One region of the Aquisalimonas asiatica genome, then DNA from elsewhere that is predicted to be linked to it. Evidence: riboswitches for the same ligand, from Rfam matches in the RefSeq annotation. Region 1 holds a riboswitch; each other region holds the start of a gene.
The links. Region 1 has a riboswitch for cobalamin ahead of BMZ02_RS01475 (ribonucleoside-diphosphate reductase subunit alpha). Riboswitches for the same ligand answer to the same signal wherever they lie in the genome.

Region 1 (6,204 bases):
CTCCGTCACACGCGCTTCGAAGAAGTTCTTTTCTTTTTTGAGATCAATCGCTTCGCTCATCCAGGGGAACGGATTCCGGGCACCGGGGAACAGCTCCGGCAGGCCCAGCTGGCTGCAGCGGCGGTTGCAGATGAAGTGCATGTATTCCTCGCACATCTGCGCGTTCATGCCGAGCAGGCCGTTGGGCATGGTGTCTTCGGCGTAAGCGATCTCCAGTTGAGTGGCCTCCTTGAGCATCTCGATGACTTCGGCCTGGAATTCGGGCGTCCACAAGTGAGGGTTTTCCAGCTTGATCTGGTTGATCACATCAATGCCGAAGTTCAGGTGCAGGGATTCATCCCGCAGGATGTACTGATACTGCTCCGCGATCCCGGTCATCTTGTTGCGCCGGCCGAGGCTGAGGATCTGGGCGAACCCGGTATAGAACCACATGCCCTCGAACACCACGTAGAAGGCCACCAGGTCCCGCAGAAAGTTCTGCGCGCCCTCATCCGTGGAGGTATCAAAATTGCCCTCCTCCAGGTTGCGGGTGTATTTCAGTGCCCAGGCGGCCTTATCGGTAATCGACGGCACCTCCCGGTACATGTTGAAGACCTCGCCTTCGGACAGGCCGAGGGAGTCCACGACATACTGGAAGGTGTGGGTATGCACGGCTTCCTCGAACGCCTGGCGCAGCAGGTACTGGCGACATTCCGGATTGGTGATGTAGCGGTAGATGGCCAGCACCACGTTATTGGCCACCAGGGACTCGGACGAGGCAAAGAAGCCGAGGTTGCGCATGATCATCGCCCGCTCGTCGTCGGTCAGACCGTCGCGGCTCTTCCACAGGGCGATGTCCGCCTGCATGGAGACTTCCGTGGGCATCCAGTGGTTGTTGCATCCGGCCAGGTACTTCTCCCAGGCCCAGTGGTACTTCAACGGCAGTAGTTGGTTCACGTCCGCGCGGGCGTTGATGATGCGCTTGTCGCCCACCGCGACCCGTTCGGCACCGGATTCCAGCGCCTCCAGTCCGGTGGGGGCACCGGCCGGGCTTTCCGCCGCCGCGGCCGGTTCCGGCTGGGTCGGCTCGGGTGCCTCGGTCACGGCACCGTTGTCGTCGTAATCGTTCCAGTTCAGGACGGACATGGGATCCTCCGGTTATCGGGTGTTTCTGTCTGGTTGGCGGCACCCGCCCCGTTGGGGGCGTGTCGCCGCCCTGCCTGATTGGTGTTGGCCTTTACTGGCAGGCCTCGCAATCCGGGTCGTCGATGGCGCAGGCCTGGGGCTGGCTGCTGACCGCGTTCAAGGCGCCGTCATGCATGGTGGATTTCTCCGCCTGGGTGGCGCCCTGACTGCGCAGGTAGTAAGTCGTCTTGAGGCCGCGCAACCAGGCCATGCGATAGGTCACATCCAGCTTGCGGCCGTCCGGCTCCGCGATATAGAGGTTGAGCGACTGGGCCTGATCGAGCCATTTCTGGCGGCGCGCCGCCGCTTCCACCAGCCATCGGGGTTCCACCTCAAAGGCGGTGGCGTACTGGGCCTTGAGGTCATCGGGAATGCGATCAATGGGCGCCACACTGCCGTCGTAATACTTCAGGTCGTTGACCATGACTTCGTCCCAGAGACCACGCTCCTTCAGCGCCCGGACCAACCAGGGGTTCACGATGGTGAACTCGCCGGACAGGTTCGATTTCACGAACAGGTTCTGGTAGGTGGGCTCAATGGAGGCGGACACGCCGACGATATTGGCAATGGTCGCCGTCGGTGCGATCGCCATAACGTTGGAGTTGCGCATGCCCTGGCGGCGCAGTTTCTCCCGCACCGGCGTCCAGTCCAGGCTGGCACTGGTGTCCACTTCCAGATACCCCTCGGGACGGGCGTCACGCAGGTTCTCGATGGAATCGATGGGCAGAATGCCCTGATCCCAGAGCGATCCGGCGTAGGATTCATAGGTACCCCGTTCGGCCGCCAGGTCCGATGAGGCGCCAATGGCGTGGTAACTGATGTGCTCCATGACCTCATCGGCGAACTGCACCGCCTCCTCGGAGGCGTAGGCCAGTTTCCGTTTGTGCAGCGCGTCCTGAAAGCCCATCAGGCCGAGCCCGATCGGACGGTGCCGGGCGTTACTGCGCTTCGCCCCGGGTACCGCGTAGTAGTTGATGTCGATGACGTTATCGAGCATGCGCACCGCGGTCTTCACGGTCCGGGCGAGTTTCTCGGTATCCAGCCCCTGATCGTCGAGATGCTGCACCAGGTTGATGGACCCCAGATTGCACACCGCGATTTCATCGTCCGAGGTGTTGAGGGTGATCTCCGTGCACAGATTGGAGGAGTGCACCACACCCGCGTGTTGCTGGGGCGAACGCAGGTTGCAGGCATCCTTGAACGTGATCCACGGGTGACCGGTTTCGAACAGCATCGACAGCATGCGACGCCAGAGATCCCTGGCCGGCACCCGCTTGTAGTTCTCGATCTCGCCACTCTCCGCCAGCTGTTCGTAGTGCTCGTAGCGCTCACGGAACGCCTGGCCATAGAGATCGTGCAGATCCGGCACGTCCGAGGGCGAGAACAGCGTCCATTCGCGCTCGTCGAAGACCCGTTCCATGAACAGATCCGGAATCCAGTTGGCGGTGTTCATGTCGTGGGTGCGGCGACGGTCGTCCCCGGTGTTCTTGCGCAGCTCGATGAACTCCTCGATGTCCAGGTGCCAGGACTCCAGGTAGGCGCAGACCGCACCCTTGCGCTTGCCGCCCTGATTGACCGCCACGGCGGTATCGTTGACCACCTTGAGAAACGGCACGATGCCCTGGCTGCGACCGTTGGTGCCCTTGATATGGGCACCGAGGGAACGCACCGGCGTCCAGTCGTTGCCCAGCCCGCCGGCCCATTTGGACAGCATGGCGTTGTCCCGCAGAGCGCCGTAAATGCCTTCCAGGTCGTCCGGCACCGTGGTCAGGTAACAGGAGGACAGTTGGCTGTGCAGCGTGCCGCTGTTGAACAGCGTCGGCGTGGACGCCATGTAGTCGAAGGACGACAACAGCTCGTAGAATTCGATCGCCCGCTCGGTCGGTTTGTCCTCCTGCAGCGCCAGCCCCATGGCCACCCGCATGAAGAACACCTGGGGCAGCTCGAAACGCTGTTCGTCGTGGTGCAGGAAGTAGCGGTCGTACAGGGTCTGCAGACCGAGGAAGCTGAAGGCCGCATCCCGGGTCGGCTGCAGCGCCTGGCCCAGCGCGTCCAGATCGAACTCCGCCAGGGCCGGATTCAGCCGCTCGTGCCGGATACCGAACTCGATGGCGGCGGACAGGGCACGGGGATACAGCTCGACCATGTCCTCGTGACTGGCCTGCTCCGCCAGCCCCAGAACCCGCAGCGCCTCACGGCGAATCGGGTCCATCAGCAGACGTGCGGTCAAGGGGCTGTAATCCGGTGATTTCTCGATGCGCGAGCGGGCCGTCATGATCAGCGCCGTGGACAGCTCCCGCTCGGGAATGCCGTCGTACAGATTGCGCAGCGTCTCGTCCAGCAGCGATTCGCCGTCCACATCCTCCAGTCCCTCGCAGGCCTGGCGGACCAGGGCCCGCAACCGGCCCAGATCCAGTGGGCGACGCTCGCCGTCGGCGTACGTCACGCTCAGGGACGGGTGGGGCTCGTCCGGCGTCCGCGCCTGGCGCTGGCGAGCATGCTCCTCCCGGTACAACACGTAGGCCCGGGCCACCCGGTGCTCACCGGAGCGCATCAGCGCCAGTTCCACCTGATCCTGGATGTCCTCGATATGGACCGTGCCCTGCCCGGCCAGGCGACGATGAAAGATCTCCTCGATACCGGCGGCGAGTTCCCGGGAACGTTCGTGAATACGGTTGGACTGGCTGGCACTGTCGCCTTCGACCGCCAGAAAGGCCTTGCCGATGGCGACAACGATTTTTTCCACATTGAATTCGGCGACGGATCCGTCCCGTCGAATGACACGAAGGCCGGGCGCGGCGGATGATCCGTGTCGGGATTCCCGGGTGGCGGTTACGGTGGATGACATGAGGTGACTACTCCCTGGTCGCGTTTGCTTTCCTTCGCGACAGGGCGCAGCAACGGACAGGCAGGCGCGGTGTCGTCTTCGACACCGACAGGAGAGTCCGGGACTGTCACCACTGTTGGCCCTGAACGCGAAGGCACAGTGTTCCCTGCCGACGGGGCAGGCTCTGGCAGGTCTTCGGACTCGGGGGCAACTATTCCGTGGCCTACTGCCGGCGACTTCCCCTCCCCTTCATGGGCGAGAGTGTCTGATGCTGAGCATCTTGCCGGGGTCGTTCCCCCACACCGCTGCGCGTCAGTTCCGGAGTCTCACCGGATTCCCTCTTGCGACGGCTCAGGATGCGACTGGTCAGAATTTAACCATACATATTGAGCCGAACCAGACATATTTCACTATATCTGGTGCTTTCTGGAACTGCAAACCCGATTCGATGTTGCCCAGACACGAACCGGCGGGCGCACCCGGTCGCTGCCCCCGGGCGGGGAATGCGACCAGCCCGCCGGCTGACCGACAACCCCGTCACCAGGCACCGGAGGCGGTCCGCAGTCTCACCCTACGCCCCCGGTCGTCGCGTATTGCGATACGTGTGCGGCAAGCGTTGAACAGCCTCCGGCGAATGCCAAGAATGCGCTCCACGTTCAACGCATCAGGAGGCTTTCATGACACCGGTCGTTCGCAGCACGCTTCGCATCCTCACCATCGCGGCCGTCGCCGTCGGGTTCATTCTCTACGCCGTGCACGTCACTCCTGACGGCGCACAGATCCTGGCCGGCTGACGCGCCGAGCCAGGGGCCCGACAACAACCATCAGGGATGACCTCCAATGGCAACCGATCATGCACAGGCCAACGCCTGGCTCCGTCAACTACTGGCCGAACACTCCGCCGAGTCGCTGCATGCGCGTCTCAGCGCTGACCACACCCCCAGTGACCGCCGCCTGCCGTTGAACCCCCGCACCCTTGAAAGGCTGGTGGAGCGGCGCTGGCAGGCAACGGGCAATGACAGCGACGCCCGCGCCCAGTTGCTCGACGACAAGACCGTGGCCGACATGGGCGCCTACGAGGCGAACATCGAGAACTTCATCGGCACGGTCAAGCTGCCGGTGGGGCTGGCCGGCCCGCTGCGCGTCAACGGACTCTTCGCCCAGGGCGACTACCACGTCCCCCTGGCAACGTCGGAAGCAGCGCTGGTGGCCTCCTACAGCCGGGGAGCCCAACTGATCACGGCCGTCGGCGGCTGCACCGCCATGGTCATAGACGAAGGCGTCAGCCGCGCCCCGGGCTTCGCCTTCGACAACCTGCGCGACGCCGGCGAGTTCGTGGCCTGGGCCCTCCAGTCCCTGGACGCGCTGCGCGCGGCGGGCGAAGCCACCACCCGTCACGGCCGCCTCCGGAATCTGCGGGTCACCATCGAAGGCAACCACGTCTACCTCAACTTCGAATTCTCCACCGGTGAGGCATCCGGCCAGAACATGGTGACCATCGCCACCGAGGCGATCTGCGCCTACGTCATGGCCAACGCGCCGGTAACCCCCCGGTATCACTTTGTGGAAGCCAACCATTCCGGGGACAAGAAGGCGAGCGCCCAGTCCTTTATCGGCGTGCGCGGGCGCAAGGTCACCGCCGAAGTCCACATTCCCGGGGAGCACGTCCGCAAGGCGCTGCACACGACACCGGAAGCCATGGTGGATTACTGGCGCATGTCCGCCATGGGCGGGGTCATGAGCGGCACCATCGGCGTCCACGGACACTACGCCAACGGCCTCGCGGCGCTCTACATCGCCTGCGGGCAGGACGCCGCCTGTGTGGCCGAATCCGCCGTCGGGGTCACCCGCTTCGAGCAGACCGATACCGGCCTCTACGCCGCCGTCACCCTACCCAATCTCATGGTTGGAACCATTGGCGGCGGCACCAGCCTGCCGAGTCAGAACGCCTGCCTGCGTCTCCTCGGACTGGACGGCCCCGGCAGCGCCCATGCGCTGGCCGAAGTAGCCGCCGCGCTCAGTCTCGCCGGCGAGCTGTCGATCATCGGGGCGCTGTGCTCCGGCCATTTCTCCCGCGCTCATGAGGTACTCGCCCGTGTCCGCAACAACACCTAATACCCAGTCTTCACTGCGCCGCTGGTGGACCTACCAGAGGGAACGCTTCCCGCTGCACGCCCACCTGCCACTGATCCTCGTGCTCAGCGCAACGGCCC
Region 2 (6,204 bases), on a different contig from region 1:
AAGGGCGGCGATCTCCAGCCCGCCCAGGGAGGCCAGCACGGACAGCGGGGCGCGGTCGTCACCGTGGCGCGCCAGGGCCGCCGCCACGGCACCACGCTTGCGAACCAGCCCGTCGTCGTCCACCCCGGTGCCGCGACCGACCAGTTGCTCCGGCGATGCGCCGAGCAGGGCACAGGCCACCGCCGCGGCGGACGTGGTGTTGCCGATGCCCATGTCACCGCCGATGAACAGCTGCGCGCCGGCGTCGCTGGCGCGAGCCGCCGCCCCGTCACCGAGCGCCAGCGCCTGGTCCCGCTGAGCCGCCCTCATGGCCGGCTCGCGGACGGCGTTCGCGGTGCCAGGCATGACCGGCTCATCGCGTACGCCCGCCAGAGGCGGCAGAGGCGTCACCGTGCCCGCATTCACCACCTCCAGGGTGGCACCCAGGTGGCGAGCCAGCACGCTGACCGCCGCACCGCCCGCCGCGAAATTCCGGACCATCTGGGCCGTCACGGCCTGCGGAAAAGCGGATACACCCTCGTCGCAGACACCGTGGTCACCCGCGAACACCGTAATCCACACACGCTCCAGCGCGGGCAGCGACGTTCGCTGTTGCGCCGCCAGGCGCACGGTCGCCGTTTCCAGGCGGCCCAGCGATCCCGGCGGTTTGGTCAGCTGCATCTGCCGCTGCCAGGCCGCGTCCGCCGCGCCCGTGTCGGGGGCAGGAATCGGCGCGTCCCAGGGCGTGTTGGTGGTCATGACAGGCATGTCCCCGCTGTGTATGGAGGGCACCGGATGTTCGGCCCGCCCCTGACGGGTGTCAAGCCGCGGTATACACTGACCGGCTTCGCCATGTTGCCACGAGGACGCCTTGCTTACCGCGCTTGTCTGTATCGGCGCTGTCATTCTGGATACGCTGCTGGGGGAGCCCCGGCGGCTGCACCCGCTGGTGCTGTTCGGGGCACTGGCGGATGCCGTCGAGCGCCGTTTCAACCCGGACGGGCACGGCAGCATCGCGTCCGGCCTGACGGCAGCCGCCGTGTTGCTGGCACCGCCCGTCCTTGTCGCCGTGGTACTGGCGCTGGTGTTGCCGCCGGTCGTGTTGGTGGCCCTGGAGATTGTGGTGCTGTATCTCGCCATCGGCCCGCGCAGCCTGGGAGATCACGCCCGCGCCGTCGCCACACCGCTGATCCACGGCGACCTTGCCGGTGCCCGAGACGCCGTGGGCGCCATGGTCAGCCGCGACACCCGGGCGCTGGATCAACGGGGCGTTGCCGGGGCGGCGTCCGAGTCGGTCCTGGAGAACGGCGCCGACGCCGTCTTCGCCAGCCTGTTCTGGTACCTGGTCGCGGGCCTGCCGGGCGTAATCCTGCACCGCCTGGTGAATACCCTGGACGCCATGTGGGGCTATCGGACACCGCGCTACCTGTTGTTCGGCCGCGTGGTCGCGCGGCTCGACGATGCGCTCAACTGGATACCGGCGCGGCTGACGGCGCTGGCCTACGCCGCCTCTGGCCGCACCGCCACGGCCCTGTCCTGCTGGTTCCGCCAGGCGGGCGCGTGGGAGAGCCCCAACGCCGGGCCGGTAATGGCCGCGGGCGCCGGCGCGCTTGGTGTCACCCTCGGCGGCGCCGCGCCCTACCGGGACGGCTGGCGGGAACGCCCACCCCTGGGCGAAGGTCCGCCACCAGACGGCGCCACCATCGACGCCGCGGTCGTGCTGGTGCGCCGCGCCGTGTTCTGCTGGCTGGCCGTCATCCTATTGGGAGGCATGGCATGGTCCCTGATCACGGCGGCAGGCTGAACCGGGCGGCAGCCGCATACGGCATCCCCCTGGAACACTGGCTGGACCTCTCCACCGGCATCAACCCGTGGCCCTGGCCGGTGCCGGAAGTCCCCGGGTCGGTGTGGCAGCGCCTGCCCGAGGCGGACGACGACCTGCCGGCGATCGCAAGGGCGTGGGCGGGCGCCCCGGCTGCGGCCGGCTGCGTCACCACGGCCGGCTCCCAGGCGGTCATCCAGGCGCTACCACGACTGCGGGCGCCCTGCCGGGTCGGCGTACCCGCCCCCGGCTACGCGGAACACGCGTGGTGGTGGCGCCAGCAGGGTCATGCGGTGATCAATGTGCCCCACGACGATGTGGACGCGCATCTGGACCACCTGGACGTGCTGGTCTGGATACACCCGAACAACCCCACCGGGCTTACCGTCCCGACGGAGCGTTTGCTTGAGTGGCACCGTCGGCTGCAGGCGCGGGACGGCTGGCTAGTGGTGGACGAAGCCTTCATCGACCCGACACCCGCAGACAGCGTGGCGCCCGCCACGGGGCCGGACGGACTGCTGGTCATGCGGTCCCTGGGCAAGTTCTTCGGGCTCGCCGGCTTGCGGGGCGGCTTTCTGTTCGGCCCGGCGCCGCTCTGCGACCACCTCGACACGCTGCTTGGCCCCTGGGCCGTGAGCCACCCGGCACGCTGGGTCATGCGCCAGGCCCTGGCCGACCGCGCCTGGCAGGAGGCCAATCGCCGGCGTCTCGACGCCGGGGCGGCAGCCCTGGACCAGGTGCTCCGACGCCACGGGCTGACGCCCGCCGGAGGCACCAGCCTGTTTCGCTACTGCCCGCACGGCGAGTCGGCCGCGCTGCAGGATCGACTCGCCCGCGAGGGCATCCTGGTGCGCCTGTTCCAGGGGCCGGCCGCGCTGCGCTTCGGACTCGCCCCGGATGAAGCGGGGCTGGCACGGCTCGATACCGCCCTGTCGATTTGACTACCGGCACCCCCCTTGCTAGCGTCATTCGCCTCCCTGCAGGTGTCCCGTGCAGTACCAACCGGCTGTGACGGGATGAAACGGGAAGTCGGTACCGGCCCGCCTCACGGCACGCGGCCCCATTCCGACGCTGCCCCCGCAACGGTGTTTGAGTCAAAGGCGACCTCTCGGCCACTGTGCAATATGCACGGGAAGGCGGTCGCCCAGGGACGGGTCCACAGCTCCCCGCTCATCAGCCCGTAGACCGGCCTGCCGGGTTTGCCGCGCGTTGCGGAGGGCGACGCACAGGCCGGCAGACTCCGCCACTTGCCGCCTGATCGCCCCACCCACGCGCCACTATTACAGAACGATACGCCCGTGCGGGTGGCACGGCGAAAGGGGACAACCATGTACTTCAGCAAGCCTGCAGCTGCGGCCACGGTGGCCGTGTGTCTGGCGCCTCTGAGCGCCTCGGGGGACGACCCGATCCAGCTCAACCCCGTGGTGGTGACGCCGACGCTCTCCACCCAGACCGTGGACGAAAGCCTCAGCTCGGTCACTGTGATCGACCGCGAGACTCTGGACCGGCAGCAGCCACGGGAGCTTGGCGACATCCTGCGTGGTCAGCCCGGGCTCGACGTCCAGACCAACGGCTCCTTCGGCAAGGCCACCAGCGTCTATACGCGCGGCACCGGTTCCGAATCCACGATGCTGCTGATCGATGGTGTGCGCATTCGTTCGGCCACGACCGGCGGCGTGCCCTGGCAGTTCATCCCGCCACAGCTTCTCGATAACGTGGAGGTTGTCCGCGGGCCCAGGGCAAGCATCTACGGCGCCGACGCGGTCGGTGGGGTCGTGCAGGCGTTCACCCCGGACGGGCGAGACGGCGATCAGTACTGGATTCAAGGGGGCTATGGTTCATTCGATAGCAGCGAGATTGGTGCGGGCTTCGCGGGTGCGGCGGACGGCACGTCCTACAGCGTGAGCACCAACCGCTTCCATACGCGCGGCGCCCCGGTTCGGGAAGACGGGGACGACCGGGGGTTCGTCAACAACGCCAACGTTGGACGGCTTACCCATCAGTTCGATAACGGCACGGAGGTCGGCGTTCTCGGGTTTCGCGCCGAAGGCAACACGGAATTCGACGGCGGCGATACCGATTTTCTGAACCAGGCCATCGGCGCCCACACGCTGATCCCGATCGGCGCAGCATGGACCACCCGGCTGCAGATCAGCCAGGCCCGTGACGAACAGGAGAACTTCGAGGGATCCGGAATCTCGGTCTTCGATACCGAAACGCGCACCGCCCGGATGGAGAACACGGCCATCCACGGCAACAACGAAGTCGTCTTTGGTGCGGAGTTTCAGCGCGACGAGGTCGCGGGAACCACCGACTACGACGAGACCCGCCGTGATAATCGCGCCGCTTTCGGACAGTACCTGATCGGTGGTGACAACTCGGAGATCCAGCTCAGTGTGCGCCTCGATGATAACGAGGCCTTTGGTGACCGCGTCACCGGTGGCGCCGCATTCGGACAGGCGCTGGACGCCAATCACCGACTGCGTCTGAGCTACGGCACGGCATTCCGTGCGCCCACGTTCAACGACCTTTATTTCCCCTTTACCGATTACGGCGACGGCTTTATTTTCGAAGGCAACGACAACCTCTCCCCCGAGCGCTCCCAGACCGCGGAGATCGGCATAACCGGTCAATACCAGCATCTCCGCTGGGATCTTGCCGCCTACCAGAGTCACGTGGACGACCTCATCCAGAACGCCTTTGGAAACGACGGCGTCATGCGGCCCGAGAATGTCGACCGCGCCCGCATTCAGGGGCTGGAAGGCTCGCTGCAGACCCGCATCAGCGCGTGGGATGTGCAGGCCTCCGCGACGCTGACGGATCCGCGTGACCGCGACAGCGGTGAGCGCCTGGAGCGCCGCGCGACCAGAACGGCCCGTCTTGATCTCGACCGGTCCATCGGGACGGCTTCCGTCGGCGCCAGCGGGATCTTCCAGGGTGACCGCTACCAGGGCGATGACCGGCTGCCCGGCTTCGGCCTGATGAACCTGCGCGCCGGCTGGGAGTTTGCGCGCAACTGGTCTGCCCGGCTCACGATCGATAACGTCTTCGACACGGATTATGTCACGGCTCGGAACAGTACAAGCGACTTCGACTACAAGAACGCCGGCCGCACCGCCTTTCTCAGCGTCCGTTACGGGAACCGATAAATGATGATGCGATTCAGCGTGCTACTGCTGGCACTGCTGCTGCCAGGGATTGCCTCCGCCGCCACCATCGTCGGCATTGTCTCCGAACGCTCCGCCGCCGAAGTGGCGGCCGGGGCCCATGCCTTCGTGGACGCCCACCCCGAGCACGATGTGGTGCTGCGCACCCCGGAACAGCTGGCCGAGAAATCGGACGGCGAGGTGGCCGGGCTCTGGCGCGAGGCCGACGCCGTGTTCATGGCCGGCGTCTTCGGCGATCAGGTCGGGCGCATCGAGCGCCTGTTACGCGAGGCCAGCCCCGGCGCGGACGTGCCGGTGCTGGCCATGAACAGCGACCGCCGCATTACCCGGCTCTCGCGGCTGGACGGAGAGCCGGTGCTGGACGGCCTCTCCGACGAGGCCGTCAACGAGCTGGTAGCCAACCCGGATGCCGGCGAAGACCCCCGCGAGCATCTGGCCGCACAGCGCGACGCCTTCCCCGATCAGGCCGACTGGCTGAACGGGCGCGCGTTCTACCAGGGACGCAGCCCGGACCACATGGCCGGCATGATGGAGTGGCTGCTGGCTCATGCCGGTCACGACATGGAGGTGCCGGAGCCGCGCCCGCAGGACCCCATCCGCTACTACCGCAACGGCAAAGCCAGCGCCGACCCGGCGGACCTCGACCTGGACGACGGGCCCGCCGTGGCACTGCTGGATGGCAACACCGGCGACCGGCCTGGCGACCGGGCACTGCTGGACGCCGCCTGTGAGGCCCTCGAGGAGCGTGGCATCCAGTGTTTCGCCGTGCTGGCCCGCTGGGGTGGCGCCAGCGTCGAGGCGGTGGAGACCCTCGCCGAGCGCAGCGCACCGGCGGAGCTGACCGGCGTGGTCAGCCTCAAGTACTTCACCGTGGGGGGCGGCGAGGGCCGGCGGGACGTCACCGAGGCGTTCGGCGCCCTGGACGTGCCCGTGGTCAAGGGCATCCGCCTCAGCGACCTCACCGAGCCGGAGTGGCAACTGTCGGAAGAGGGCATCCCCTGGGACAACGTCCACTACCAGCTCGCCATGCCCGAGCTGCAGGGCATCAGCCAGCCCATGGTGCTGGCAACGGCCGAATCGCCTGAGACCGACGACGCCACCGGGGTGACACTCAAGCTCACCCGCCCGGTCCCGGAGCGGGTCGAGGCGATGGCGGACCGCATGCAGCGCTGGCAGCGGCTGCAGACGGCCGACAACGCCGACAAGCGGGTCGCGCTGGTCTACTACAACCACCCG
Region 3 (6,204 bases), on a different contig from region 1:
TGGCCCGCTGGCGGCTGTTGTCGCGAAAGCCGTCCTGCCACGAGCCGGTGACGGTGCCCACCGCGTCGGTGCGCTCGCCGATCGTGGCGCCCTTGGCCTGCAGACGACGGTAGCCGAAGCTGCCGGTCTCGGCGCGCAGGCTGAGCGGATCGCTGTTGTAGCCGGTGGGCGAGACCATGTTGATGGCGCCGCCCAGGGTGGCGGCGCCGTAGCCCATGGCGTTGGCGCCCCGGTAGACGGCCATATGGTCGGCGGTGAGTGGGTCCATGAGCTGGTTGCGGGTGTTGCCGTCGGCCTCCGTCACCGGCAGGCCGTCGCGTAGCAGCCGGACGCCGCGGTTGTTGAAGGTCTGGGTGAGGCCGGAGCCGCGAATGGACAGGCGCGTCTCATCCTGGCCGAAGCGGCTGCGGGCGTAGACGCCCGGCGTCGTGCCCAGGGCGTCCTCCAGGTTGGCGGTGCGCCCCTCGCGCACTGTGTCCAGATCCACCAGCGAGGTGCCGCCGGGAATGCGCTCCAGCTCGGCGGCCGTCTCGTCGGCCACGGGCAGGGTGCTCGCCGGAAACTGGCCGGTGACGGTCACCGGATCCAGACGAACGGCGTCTTCACCGTGTGCTGCGCTCGACAGCATCACGGCGAACACCCCTACGGCCCCGAAGGGCCCGGGTTGTTGCAAGGCCATGCTTGATCTCCTGCATTGGGCGGGCGCCGCGCACGCAGGGCGCGGTGCCGCTGACAATTCGGTTGGTCAGCTCGCGTTCAATGCAGGTGGGGCGCGCGTGGGTGGGCGCAGGGCGTGGTCTGAGCGTGTCTCGGCCCGTGGTGCCACGGGCAGGCGCGCCACCACGGCGGCCGCCAGGCGGGCGGAGAGTGGGTCGGGGAGTATCGCGGACGCCTGCCCGGCCTTGCAGAGCAGGCAGTCGCACTCCATCAGCTCATGGAGCAGGTGCGCCGGGTCCGATTCGTCGCAGTCGGCGCCGTCGTGCTGGGCGTGATCGTGTTCGTGGTGGTGATGATCAGCGGCGTCGGCGGCATGGGCCTCGTGGTCGAGGCCGTGGGCGGCATGCGCCAGGGGCATTGCGGCAACCGCCAGCGCCGCCAGCAACAGTGCGGCGATGCCGAACCACGTCCGCTTCCGTCGGTGCGGTTGTCCCGTCATGGGTGGCGCCGTCGCCTTTAGGGCTGGGTGAACTGCAAGTGTAACTCGGGCATCAGTCGATGCCCAGCTCGTCCCAGCGCTCGTCCACCCGGCGCTTGATCTCCGGGTCCATGGTGATGGGCCGGCCCCACTCGCGGTTGGTCTCGCCTTTCCACTTGTTGGTGGCGTCGAAGCCGATCTTCGAGCCGAGCCCGGAGACCGGCGAGGCGAAGTCCAGGTAGTCGATGGGCGAGTTGTCGATGAACGTGCTGTCGCGCTGCGGGTCCATGCGCGTGGTCATGGCCCAGATCACGTCGTTCCAGTCCCGGGCGTTGACGTCGTCATCCGTGACGATGACGAACTTGGTGTACATGAACTGCCGCAGGAACGACCACACCCCCAGCATCACGCGCTTGGCGTGGCCCGGGTACTGCTTCTTCATGGTCACCACCGCCATGCGATAAGAGCAGCCTTCCGGCGGCAGGTAGAAATCCACGATCTCCGGGAACTGTTTCTGCAGGATCGGCACGAACACCTCGTTCAGTGCCACCCCGAGCACCGCCGGCTCATCCGGCGGCCGGCCCGTGTAGGTGCTGTGATAGACCGGGTTGCTGCGGTGGGTGATGCGCTCGATGGTGAATACCGGGAAGCGGTCCACCTCGTTGTAGTAGCCGGTGTGATCGCCGAACGGGCCTTCATCCGCCCAATCGTCCGGGTAAATGTGGCCTTCAAGCACGATCTCCGCCGAAGCGGGCACCTGCAGGTCGGAACCGATGCATTTGCCCAGCTCGGTCTTGCTCCCCCGCAGCAGCCCGGCGAAGGCGTACTCGGAGAGGGTGTCCGGCACGGGGGTGACGGCGCCCAGGATCGTCGCGGGGTCGGCCCCCAGGGCCACCGCAATGGGGAACGGCTCGCCGGGGTGCTCCTGCTGCCATTCCTGGAAATCCAGCGCGCCGCCGCGGTGGCCGAGCCAGCGCATGATCACCCGATTGCGGCCGATCACCTGCTGGCGGTAGATGCCCAGATTCTGCCGCTCCTTGTGCGGGCCGCGGGTGACCACCAGCGCCCAGGTGATCAACGGGCCCGCGTCGCCGGGCCAGCACGTCCAGATGGGCAGGCGGGAGAGGTCGACATCGTCGCCCTCGATCACGTGCTCCTGGCACTCCGGCCGCCGCACCGTCTTCGGCCCCATGTTCAGCACCTGCTTGAAGATCGGCAGCTGCTTCCAGGCGTCTTTCATGCCCTTGGGCGGGTCGGGCTCCTTGAGAAAGGCCAGCAGCTTGCCGATTTCGCGCAGGGCTTCGGTGCCGTCCGCGCCCATGCCCAGCGCCACGCGATATGGCGTGCCGAACAGGTTGCCCAGCACGGGGATGTCCGACCCCACCGGGTTCTCGAACAACAGCGCCGGCCCGCCCTTGCGCAGGGTGCGGTCGCAGATCTCGGTCATCTCCAGGTTCGGGTCTACCGGCGCGGAGATGCGCTTGAGCTCCCCGTCCCGCTCCAGGCGGTCCATGAAATCGCGCAGATCCCGGTACTGCAGGCTGGCCATGGTCAAGGCTCCCGTTGGCTGGTGTCCGTGCGGTCGTGTGCGGGGATCATCGCACGAAACCGGGGGCGGATGGGACGGCATGTTGATAGCAATGTTATAACGTTACACATACGATCTTCGGGCCGGTTGACCCTGCCAGCAAGGGGCAGTAGCTTTGTCGTTTCGCTCTCGGGTGCCTTCAGGCCGTTCCGGCCGGGAAGGTGAAACGGGAACCCGGTGAGGCATGGGCAACGCGCCCCGTGCCAAGTCCGGGACTGCCCCCGCAACGGTGAGCGTGTTGCAGCGGACCATCCCCGCCACTGTGGCTGATGCCATGGGAAGGCGGTCCGCTCGGATGCTGCGGCATCCACACGCGAGTCCGGAGACCGGCCCGAGAGTCAGGCCCTGCCTGTGGTGTTGTCCCACGGCAGTGGTCACCGTCCGGAGGTGCGAGGGGCGCCGCTGGCGAGAGGTTTCACGTTCTCCAGGTCATCCCGGTGGCGCGTGGCCCGCGCAGGTTCCCGGTGTGTTGCTGAGCTCAACCGTCGGACCTCCTCGTCGCGATATCTCCCTCGCCGTGTGCATGCCACCGCGTTTCAGGGAGGATCACGTCGCCATGGCGTCTGACCGCAAACAGCCGAGCCGCGTCCCGGTGACCCGCGCAATGGCGATCGTGGCGCGCGTCGCCGTGGCTGTCCTTGGCGGGTATCTGCTCGCCGTCAGTTTCGCCACTGCCATGGTGAACGGGTTGACTCTTCCCCGGGCCGAGGCCGTGGACCTCGCCATCTCCCTGAGTTTCCTCCCCTACGCGGGCGCCGTGCTCTGGGCGTTCGCCGCTCGTACTCCTGCCATCGCCGCGGTCGGGATTCTCGTGCCGGTCGCATTGCTGGTGCTCGTCCAGGTGGGCGCCTCTGCCCTGGCGGCTGGAGGTGCGGTTTGACGGGCGCGTTCCGCGAGAGCATGGCGTGGCTCCATACATGGGCCGGTGTCTGCGTCGGCTGGATTCTCTACTTTGTTTTCGTCACCGGTACGCTCGGCTACTTCGCCGTCGAAATCGACCAGTGGATGACGCCCGAGCGCCCGGTTGCTGCGGTGACTGTGGATGCTGCGAGTGCGGCGGATACAGGAGTCCGCCGTCTCCTTGAGGTCGCTCCGGATGCCGAGCGCTGGACGATCACACCTCCGGGCCACAGGGAGAACCCCGACCTGCAGGTCGCGTGGAGTGGGGCCGACCCCGGTCGCGAGACCGAGATCCTGCATGCCGAGACGGGAGAGCCCGCCGACTACAGGGAGACGGCGGGTGGCAGCACGCTCTACCGGATGCACTACCAACTGGCCTATTTGCCCAGAACAGCCGCCTCCTGGATCGTTGGCGCCGCCGCCCTGGCAATGCTGGTGGTGCTCCTTGCCGGCGTTGTCATCCATCGCCACCTGTTTCGGGACGCCTTCACCCTGCGCACGGGCAAGGGGCTGCGGACCTGGCTGGACGCGCACACGCTGGCAGGTGTTCTGGCGCTGCCTTTTCACTTGATGATCACCTACTCCGGGCTTGTGCTGCTCGGCGTGACCTACATGTCGGTGGTTGTCGCGGCGGGATACGGCAGCGGCGCCGACGGGCGGCAGGCGTTCTTCTCGGAGCGCTCGGAGAGCGTCCGGCACATCAGCGCCGCCGGTGAGCAAGCCACGCTGGCCGAGATCGCACCGCTGGTGCAACAGGCCGAATCCCGATGGGGTGATGACTCCGTGGGTCGCATCACCATCCAGAACCCTGGCGATGCCGAGGCGAGGGTGGCTGTCGCGCGGCATACCGAGCGCCCGCTCCGGACGCGTGAGCAGCTGGTCTTCGATGGTGTCAGCGGCGAACTGGTCGATCATCACACCCCTCCCGTAAGCGCGGCTCACGGCGTGCGCGACGTTCTGGTCGGCTTGCACGAAGGGCGCTTCGCACAGCCCATTCTGCGCTGGTTGTACGTCCTTTGTGGATTCGCCGGTGCCGCGATGGTCGCAACGGGTCTGGTCCTGTGGACGACCAAGCGGCGACAGCAACGGCGCGCCGCCACTGGGGTTGCGCTGGTCGAGCGGCTCAATGTGGCCGTAGTCGCCGGGTTACCGATCGGTGTCCTTTCCTACTTTCTGGCGAACCGTTTGCTTCCCGTGGGCCTGGACGGCCGTGCCGACTGGGAGGTCCATGCGATGTTCATCGTGTGGGCGGCTGCTTTTGCCCATGCCGCCGCCCGACCACCGGGCAGAGCCTGGGTTGAGCAAATCGGCGCAGGGGCGGTGCTGGCTGCCCTTCTGCCGATGGTCAATTTCCTGACCACCGACATCCACCTTGGCCGTGCCCTGGCGGGTGGCAACTGGGTTCTCGCCGGAGTGGACGGCACCGCGCTTGCATTCTCCGCCTTGCTTGCAGGGCTGCTGATCAGGAGCCGCAGAAGGGCCGCTGACAACGCCGCAGCTTCGGCACGTCGTCGTGGCGGAATGCGGGGCGGCGTGCAAGGGGGCGGGAAATGATCGGAGCCGGCCTGTCAGCTCTGGCGCTCGCCTACGCCGGCCTGTCCGCACTGGCGCTCGGCATTGCCCGCCACCACCGCCAGGTTCGTGGGCACGTCGGTGATCAGCGGCTGCGCAAGGCATGCGCCGTGGCTGGATGGAGTGTAGTCGCCGTCCTTGTGTTGGGCAGCTTGCACCACTGGGGTGCAGGAGTGGGCAGTGTCACTGCCATTGCAACCCTGACTGCGGGGGCGCTGGCGGTCGCCGGGACACTGGATCTGGCCCCTCGGCGCCTGCCGCTCTACGCCGTTTTCGCCGTCATGTTCGCCGTTGCCGTTCCACTTGCAGACCAGGCGCGGCGGGCACTCGCCGGGGCCTGACCCATTGAGGGCAATCACTGACCGCCATTGGCGGCGATTCGATAAGAAAGGGAGCTCAAGGAAGCCATGAGTATGCATTCAGCGAGAGGGGGACGCCTGGTATTGGCGGTCACACTGACCGGTGGTATCGGGTTGTGTCAGCAGGCCGTTGCCGGTGACGTCACACAACTTGAGGCGATCGGAGTCACGGCCGCCGGGCAGGCGACGTCTCAGCGCGACCTGGCCGGGACTCTGGGCGACCGGGGCGCCAGCGTCGATATCATCACCGCCGAGGACATACGCGAGACCGGCGCCACCACGCTGACACAGGCGCTGGAGGTGCTGGCGCCGGGTGTCTACGTGCAACCGCAGGCGGGCGGACGCGCCGGCGCCGGCAGTATTTCCCTGCTAGGGGGAGACGAGCGGGAGTTCGTCATGCTGCTCGACGGTGTACGCATCGAACCGCGCACCTTCTTCGGCACTCATCTCAACATCAACCCCCAGCACATTGAGCGGATCGAGGTGCTCAAGGACGGACAATCCCTGTTCTACGGCAGCAACGCCATGGTCGGTGTGATCAACTTCGTCACCAAGGACTTCGACTACGCCGAACAGGGTGAATTCATGGGGGAGGCCGGCCGTTCACTGGGAGAGCGCAGTCAGGAGGAACTCAACCTCGGCGGCCACGC

Region 2: linked by a shared signal. The riboswitch ahead of BMZ02_RS13690 (TonB-dependent receptor domain-containing protein) and the one ahead of BMZ02_RS01475 (ribonucleoside-diphosphate reductase subunit alpha) in region 1 are both predicted to bind cobalamin.
Region 3: linked by a shared signal. The riboswitch ahead of BMZ02_RS10305 (hypothetical protein) and the one ahead of BMZ02_RS01475 (ribonucleoside-diphosphate reductase subunit alpha) in region 1 are both predicted to bind cobalamin.

The regions. Positions count from the first base shown of each region.
Region 1 is NZ_FOEG01000001.1:302,063-308,266, reverse strand. Features, by position in the region: gene BMZ02_RS01480 (ribonucleotide-diphosphate reductase subunit beta) at 1-1,125, opposite strand, end outside; gene BMZ02_RS01475 (ribonucleoside-diphosphate reductase subunit alpha) at 1,217-4,012, opposite strand; cobalamin riboswitch at 4,161-4,377, opposite strand; gene BMZ02_RS01470 (hydroxymethylglutaryl-CoA reductase) at 4,832-6,106, shown strand; gene BMZ02_RS01465 (UbiA family prenyltransferase) at 6,087-6,204, shown strand, end outside.
Region 2 is NZ_FOEG01000006.1:161,549-167,752, reverse strand. Features, by position in the region: gene cobT (nicotinate-nucleotide--dimethylbenzimidazole phosphoribosyltransferase) at 1-738, opposite strand, end outside; gene cbiB (adenosylcobinamide-phosphate synthase CbiB) at 851-1,783, shown strand; gene cobD (threonine-phosphate decarboxylase CobD) at 1,756-2,742, shown strand; cobalamin riboswitch at 2,766-3,009, shown strand; gene BMZ02_RS13690 (TonB-dependent receptor domain-containing protein) at 3,130-4,950, shown strand; gene BMZ02_RS13685 (cobaltochelatase subunit CobN) at 4,957-6,204, shown strand, end outside.
Region 3 is NZ_FOEG01000004.1:96,064-102,267, forward strand. Features, by position in the region: gene BMZ02_RS10290 (TonB-dependent receptor family protein) at 1-679, opposite strand, end outside; gene BMZ02_RS10295 (DUF2946 family protein) at 746-1,156, opposite strand; gene ubiD (4-hydroxy-3-polyprenylbenzoate decarboxylase) at 1,209-2,675, opposite strand; cobalamin riboswitch at 2,838-3,072, shown strand; gene BMZ02_RS10305 (hypothetical protein) at 3,280-3,603, shown strand; gene BMZ02_RS10310 (PepSY-associated TM helix domain-containing protein) at 3,624-5,177, shown strand; gene BMZ02_RS10315 (DUF3325 domain-containing protein) at 5,174-5,536, shown strand; gene BMZ02_RS10320 (TonB-dependent receptor plug domain-containing protein) at 5,603-6,204, shown strand, end outside.